Regions from separate parts of the Dermacoccus sp. GAS27A genome, predicted to be linked through region 1. Evidence: predicted binding sites of a transcription regulator. Region 1 holds the regulator's gene; the other holds the start of a gene.
What was found. The regulator LexA, encoded in region 1, represses DNA repair genes until DNA is damaged. The targets are predictions, from matches to a motif close to TCGAACANNTGTTCGA.
Positions count from the first base shown of each region.

Region 1 (3,402 bases):
CACGTCAAACCTTCCGACGGGGCTGGGAACACTCGGGACGACGGCGCTCCACCCCGGGATTCCGGCCTCAGAGCGCAGATGCACATCAGCGGAGGAGAATCAACATCTAGGGGGAAGCGGGGGCCAAAGCCCCACATGTAGAGATGTTAGGCCCCTGAGACCCAACGCGCAACAGCACCGAGGCCGCGTCTACTCGCCCTGCGCAACCTCGCGACGACCCCCGCCACTCGTGCGCCGCGGAATCCTGCGCCAGCCGGGGGGAGGCGACTCACGCCCCCTCGAACCCTCGAACACGACGATGGCGATCGTCACACTTCACGGTGCGGGGATGATCACCTTCTGGCCGGCCTGCACCTGCGACGAGCCGAGGTTGCTCTCGTGCTCGATCGCGACGACCGCCTGGTCGTTGCGCACGCCCGGCATCTCACGCGCCGCGATCTGCGAAAGCGTCTCCCCCGCGCGAACGGTGACCTCGTGCCGCTGCGTACCGTCGACACCGCTCGCCATCGCCCGGCCCGCGAGGATGGCACCCGCCACGACGACGAGAGCCACGCACACGGCCGTGAAGCGACGACGGGCGAAACGAACGCTCTGAGAGTTTGTGCCGACCTGCACCGCGCCACCCGTGGGCACGAGGTGGAGGTGCGAGCGGGATGCCGCGGTGTCGACCCGCGCCACGCGGCGCACGTCGACACCCGAACCCAGCACGGGCTCACGTCGAACTGCAGTACTCGAAGCAACCATCGAAACCACTCCTTCTCTCGGGACACCCCCGAGGCGCCGCCACACCGTCACCGGTGCGGCTTCCTCACGCGACACGGTCAGCCCGGAGGGACCGATCGAACACGCGTGCGATAGAACAACTGTACGACACCCGAACGTGCTTTCGAACGGGGCGCACGGATTTCTTCGTACACATTTTTGAAAACTGTGTGCGACACCGCGTACTGTGGGTGATGTCAGATACACAAGCACCGCGCACCGACAACCCCGTCATGGCGGGCATTTCCGCCCCGCCGGAGGGTGCACGTGTCGCCACCGCGACCACCGATGTGCGACGAGGACCAGGAGGGGTCACACCATGGGTGACGTTCATTCGATGCAGGAGCGCACGCCGGGCAAGCTGACGCCACGCCAGCACAAGGTGCTCACCGTGATCCGACGTTCCGTTGACGAGCGCGGCTACCCCCCGAGCCTGCGTGAGATCGGCGAGGCCGTCGGTCTGACGAGCCCGAGTTCGGTGGCCCATCAGCTCGCCGCACTCGAGCGCAAGGGATACCTGCGCCGCGACCCGAACCGCCCGCGCGCCATGGAGGTCGTCTCCCCCGACTCGGGCGCGGCGACCCGCGGCTACCGCGGCAACGCCGTGTCTGCGCTATCCGAGTCGCAGCACGACGAGACGGGCTCGGGCGACGAGCGACCCACGCCGTCATACGTGCCGGTCGTCGGCCGCATCGCGGCCGGTGGCCCGATCCTCGCCGAGCAGGCCGTCGAGGACGTCTTCCCGCTACCGCGTCAGATCGTCGGTGACGGCGAGCTGTTCCTGCTGCGCGTCGTGGGCGACTCGATGATCGATGCGGCCATCTGCGAGGGCGACTGGGTCGTCGTGCGACGCCAGGCCGACGCCGCCAACGGGGAGATCGTCGCGGCACTGCTCGACTCGGAGGCCACGGTCAAGACGCTGCGCCGCAGCGAGGGCAAGACGTGGCTCATGCCCGCGAACGAGGCCTACTCCCCGATCGACGGCGACCACGCGAGCATCATGGGCAAGGTCACGGCCGTCCTGCGCAGCATCTGAGGCGCTGGCCCCGCCGCGCGGATCGGTCCAGCGTGTGGTTGCAACTCGACTCTCAGCCCCTTCTGCGCCCCGACGTTCGACGCCGAGACGTCAGGACGTCGCGAGGTCGAGCCCCAGCGCGTCGCACACGGCGGTGAGGGTCGGGCCGAGGGGTTCGCGCACGACGAGGTCGACCCGCTCCTCGCCACGCATCGCGCCGAGCCCGACGAGGGCGACCGGCTTCTGCTGCTTGAGGGCGGCGAGCACGAACCGGTAACCCGACATCACCTTGAGCGAACTGCCGAGCACGAGCACGCCCCGGCAGCGTTCCACTGCCCGCATCTGCGCCTCCACGACCTCAGGAGCGACGGACTCACCGAACATGACGACGTCCGGCTTCACCGTCGTGGCCGTGCAGCGCAGGCACGCCGGCACGATGACACCGCGCTCCAGCTCGACCGCCACGTCCGCGTCGCCGTCGGCGAGCAGGCGCGCCTGCGTCGGCAGCTGGGGGTTGAGTTCGCGCAGGCGCACCTGGAAGCCACGGCGCCCTTCCCGCGTCCCGCACGCGACGCAGACGACGTGCTCGAGCGACCCATGCAGCTCGGTGACGTCGCGGGCACCGGCACGCGCATGAAGGCCGTCGACGTTCTGCGTCACGAGGTGATCGACGAGGCCGCCACCCTGCAGTCGCGCCAGCGCGACGTGCCCGACGTTCGGTTCCGCCGCGTCGAAGATCTCCCAGCCGACGGCACTGCGCGCCCAGTACCGTTGACGCGCCTCGTGGGTGGCGAGGAACTGTTGGTATGTCATGGGAACCGTGCGGCGCGTGCCGTCGGGGCGCCGGTAGTCGGGGATGCCGGATTCGGTCGAGATGCCGGCGCCGGTGAGGACGAACAGCCCTCCCGCGCGCACGAAATCGGTCAGTTCCGCGACGCCGCTCATCATCCTGCCCCTCCCATAGGTCTGCGTTCGATTGTCTCAACAATGGATAAGAGCACGTTATTCTTGGTGCATGATCGATGCAGCCGGGCTCCGCGTCATGAAGGCGATCAGCGACGAGGGCAGCTTCACCGCCGCCGCTGCCGCTCTCGGCTATTCTCAGCCGGCCGTGTCGCAGATGGTGCGCCGTCTCGAGGAGAAGACCGGGACGGCTCTAGTGGAGCGCCTCGGCCGCTCGGTGCGGCTGACGGAGGCCGGGCAGGTGCTGGCGCGCACGGCGACGCCCGTCCTCAGTGCCCTCGAGGCCGCCGAGGGTGAGGTCGCCGCCATCGCGGGGCTGCGCGCCGGGCGGGTGCGCCTCATGGCGTTCCCGTCGGCATCGTCAACGCTCGTCCCGCGCGCCCTCGCACTCGTCAAGGAGCGGTTCCCAGACGTCAAGGTCAGCTTCGCCGAGGCCGAACCCCCGGAATCCCTGGCGAGCCTGCGTGCCGGCGATTGCGACGTCGCCGTGGCGTTCACGTACGACGACGCGGACCCGCTCCCCGCAGGCGAGGACCTGGACCCGTTCCTCACCCGCGGGCTCCTGCACGACGACGTGCGTCTCGCCGTCCCGCGCGATCACCCCCTCGCCGCAGCCGAGAGCGTCCGCATGGAGGAGCTCAGCGACGCCTCGTGGATCGCGG
Region 1 covers NZ_JBIYDW010000001.1:124,670-128,071, reverse strand. Annotated here, with positions in the region: gene nrdR (transcriptional regulator NrdR) at 1-3, opposite strand, end outside; gene ABH936_RS00565 (LysM peptidoglycan-binding domain-containing protein) at 316-744, opposite strand; gene lexA (transcriptional repressor LexA) at 1,082-1,798, shown strand; gene ABH936_RS00555 (Sir2 family NAD-dependent protein deacetylase) at 1,889-2,722, opposite strand; gene ABH936_RS00550 (LysR family transcriptional regulator) at 2,793-3,402, shown strand, end outside.

Region 2 (3,402 bases), 100 kb from region 1:
GCATCGGTGACGAGACGGCACAGCTGGGCCCACCCCAGCCCCGGCGCGAGCCCCGACGCCGCACCGCGGGCGAGGACGGTGACGCGCGGGCTCCGCTCGTCCCGCGCCGGGCCACCCTTGGCGGGGGTACGCGCCCGCAGCACGCGCTCGGGCGCCAGCGCGAGGTCGACGCCGAGGATCGGCTCGAGGCCTGCGGCGGTGCACGCCTCGACGAACTTGACGCTGCCGTACAGACCGTCGCGGTCGGTGAGCGCGAGGCGTCCGTACCCGAGCTCGGCGGCGCGGGCGACGAGTGTCGCGGGTGGGGTCGTGCCGTACTGCAGCGAGTACGACGAGGCGACCCGAAGGTGCGTGAACTGCATGGTTCACCTCACCTGGACCGGGGTCATGCGCGAACCGACCGGCGCGAGCGGCGGGAGACCGGCGTGCTCGAGGACGATCTGCAGGAACGTCTCGGCCTGCCGCACGAGATCGTCGGCCTCTCGTGCGGCAGGCACGAGGATGCCTGCGCTCACGGCGCGGCTGCGGCGCCCGCTCTCGGTGAAGAACGCCGCCCATTCACCCAGCTCGGGCGCGTGCTGGGCGAGCGTCACCCACGCACTGCGCGGCTTGGAGCTGAGGCTGCGCGGCGCCTTCCACGCGAGCAACCCAGCAGCGGCGCGCAGCGCCGCGAGATGCGCCGCGACGTAGCGCTGCGAACTCGTCGAGACGGTGCAGGCCTCGACGAGGGTGTCGTGGGAACGCGCGACGAGGTCGAGCAGATCGGTGGAGCAGACGGCGGGGACGTCGTTCGTCGAGGTGACCGACGTCGACGTGGTCGGGGCTGTGGTCAGGGTCGTCATGGGGCACTTCCTTCGTCGATGGGGCGGGAACGGACGGTTCAGTCGATGAGCTCAGTCGGTGAGGGCGCGCAGCGACCAGCGCTCACCGTGGTGCACGAGGTGGAAGACCCCGCTCGAGGCGCGGCGCCCGGCCGTCGCCTCGACACGCCAGGTGCGTTGCTCGAGCCGGCGCTGGACGTCAGGGACGCCCTGCTCGTCAGGTGTCGTGGGACGGGCCGGATCACGCCACCACGGCACCCGTTCACGCCAGGTGTCGAGCACCTGCGTCACCCGGTAGCGACGCCCGCGCCACTCGAAGACCACGGGCCTGCCGCACGCGTCGACCCCCATGGCGACGACGTCGTCGTACTCGCGCATCACACGACCTCCTCCTCGGTGGAGGGCAGAGCCCTCCCCACGAAAAATCGAACTTCTGTTCGATGAGAAGAATGTACGACCGACGTCTGACAACCCCGTCAGGTCGCGGTTCCCACGCCGCTACGCGTAGGCTCACGGGTAGCCGATCTGGAAAAGGAAACGCACCGTGCCCGACTCTCTCGATGCGCCGCGCCTGCTCGAACGACTGCAGGAGACCCTCGATGCCGAGGTGAGCCATCAGCGCGACGTCCTCGCCCCCCTCGGCGGCCAGACCGACCTCATGCTCGACGCCGTCGCCACCCTCCTGCGCGGAGGCAAACGTGTGCGTGCGTCGTTCCTGTACTGGGGTTACCGCGCCGCCGGTGGAGCCGACAGCGACGCCCTCGTGCGCTGCGCCGCGTCGATGGAGCTGTTCCAGGCCGCCGCGTTGCTGCACGACGACGTCATGGACGCGAGCGACACCCGACGCGGCATGCCCGCCGCGCACCGGGCGATGGCCGCCGCGCACCGCAGCCGCGGTCTCGACGGTGACGCCGACCGCTTCGGCGAGGCCGGCGCCATCCTGGCCGGCGACCTGTGCCTGACGTGGGCCGACGAGATGTACGCGACGAGCGGCCTGCCCGCCGACGAGGTCGCGCGCGGCCGCGCCATCTTCGACCTCATGCGCACGCAGCTCATGGGCGGTCAGTTCCTCGACGTCCTCGAGGCCTCGACGCCCTGGGCGACGATGGGCACGCCCGAGCGCATCGAGCGTGCGCTGCGCGTCATCCGTTTCAAGAGCGCCAAGTACACGATGGAGCACCCCCTGCTCATCGGTGCGGCGAGCGCGGGCGCCTCCCCCCACGTCACGCAGGCCCTGTCGCAGTACGGTCTCGCGCTCGGTGAGGCCTACCAGCTGCGTGACGACCTGCTCGGCGTCTTCGGCGACCCGGCCCAGACGGGCAAGCCCGCCGGCGACGACCTGCGCGAGGGCAAGCGCACCGTCCTCGTCGCTCACCTGCTCGACGCCGCCGGTGACGAGCCGGAGGTCGGCACGTTCTTCGCCGAGCGTTTCGGCCACGACGACCTGCGCGAGGACGAGGTCGAACGCATTCGCGTGCTCGCTCGCGAATCAGGGGCCGTCGACGCCGTCGAAGCGCGCATCGCCGAGGGCGCTCAGCGCGCCCGCGCGGCGTTGGACGGCGTGCGCAGCCAGGTGCCGGTCGACGCCTACGCCGCGCTGGAGGCGTTCATCGAGTCGACGACGGCCCGCACGTTCTGACGCGGCAGCTCGCGATCAGAACGCGTCCTCCATGGCGCGCTTGCGCACCTCGGCCTTGCGGCCCGCGCGCAGCATGTCGATCGGTGCCCCGTCGATCGGGAGGGTCTCGTCCGGCGTGCACAGCCAGCGGATGGCCTCGTCGTCGTCGAACCCGCCGTCGTTGAGCACCGTGACGGTGCCCATGAGCGAGGCGAGCACGCCGCCGCCCTGGATGAAGGCGGCCGGCACCGCGACGACGTTGCGCTCCCCGACGCGGCTCGCGATGATCTCGCGGTCGGCGATCATCTGACGCACCTGGCGCAGCGACATGCCGAGCGCCTCGGCGAGGTCGGGTACGGTCAGCCAGTCGCCGACGAGGGTCTCGAGGTCAGGTGCGGTTGCGTCATTCACCCTCACAGAGTGCCAGAGACTCTCTCATCGGCGCACGTCGAGCGCGCCTCCACCAAAACGTCACAGCCGCGACCTAGCGTGGACACATGCCCGCCCTTCTCGCCCTGCCCGTCGCCGTCCACAGCGCCGCCCAGCCCGTGCACCACCAGCTGCGCGGCCCGCAGTCGCACGCCGAGACGCCGACGTCACACCGCGCGAACGCCGCGAAGAAGCCGGTGCGCAGGATGGCGACGACGCGCGTGCGCGCCGGCGACACCGTCTACGGCATCGCGCGACGCATGCACTCCAGCGTCGCCGCCATCGTCAAGGCGAATCCCGGCATCGAGGTGCGCCGCCTGCTCCCCGGCACGACGCTGCACGTCCCCGTCGCTACCTCCGCCGCGCACACGCCGTCACCCCACCCGGCGACGAAGCCCACCCGCCCGGCAACGAAGCCCACCCGCCCGGCGACGAAACCCGCAGCCACGCCGCACCCGGGCCCCTCGACGCACGCCCCGAAGCCGAAGCACGTCGTCCGCTACGCCGGGACAGCGGCGGCGCGCGGCTATCCGG
Region 2 covers NZ_JBIYDW010000001.1:224,550-227,951, reverse strand. Annotated here, with positions in the region: gene ABH936_RS00980 (DNA polymerase III subunit alpha) at 1-362, opposite strand, end outside; gene ABH936_RS00975 (SAV_6107 family HEPN domain-containing protein) at 366-842, opposite strand; gene ABH936_RS00970 (DUF6504 family protein) at 894-1,199, opposite strand; gene ABH936_RS00965 (polyprenyl synthetase family protein) at 1,366-2,460, shown strand; gene ABH936_RS00960 (Rv2175c family DNA-binding protein) at 2,476-2,850, opposite strand; gene ABH936_RS00955 (transglycosylase SLT domain-containing protein) at 2,937-3,402, shown strand, end outside.
Region 2: ABH936_RS00970 (DUF6504 family protein) is a predicted target of LexA. The motif match lies at 1,247-1,262, and genes of this name have one in related genera.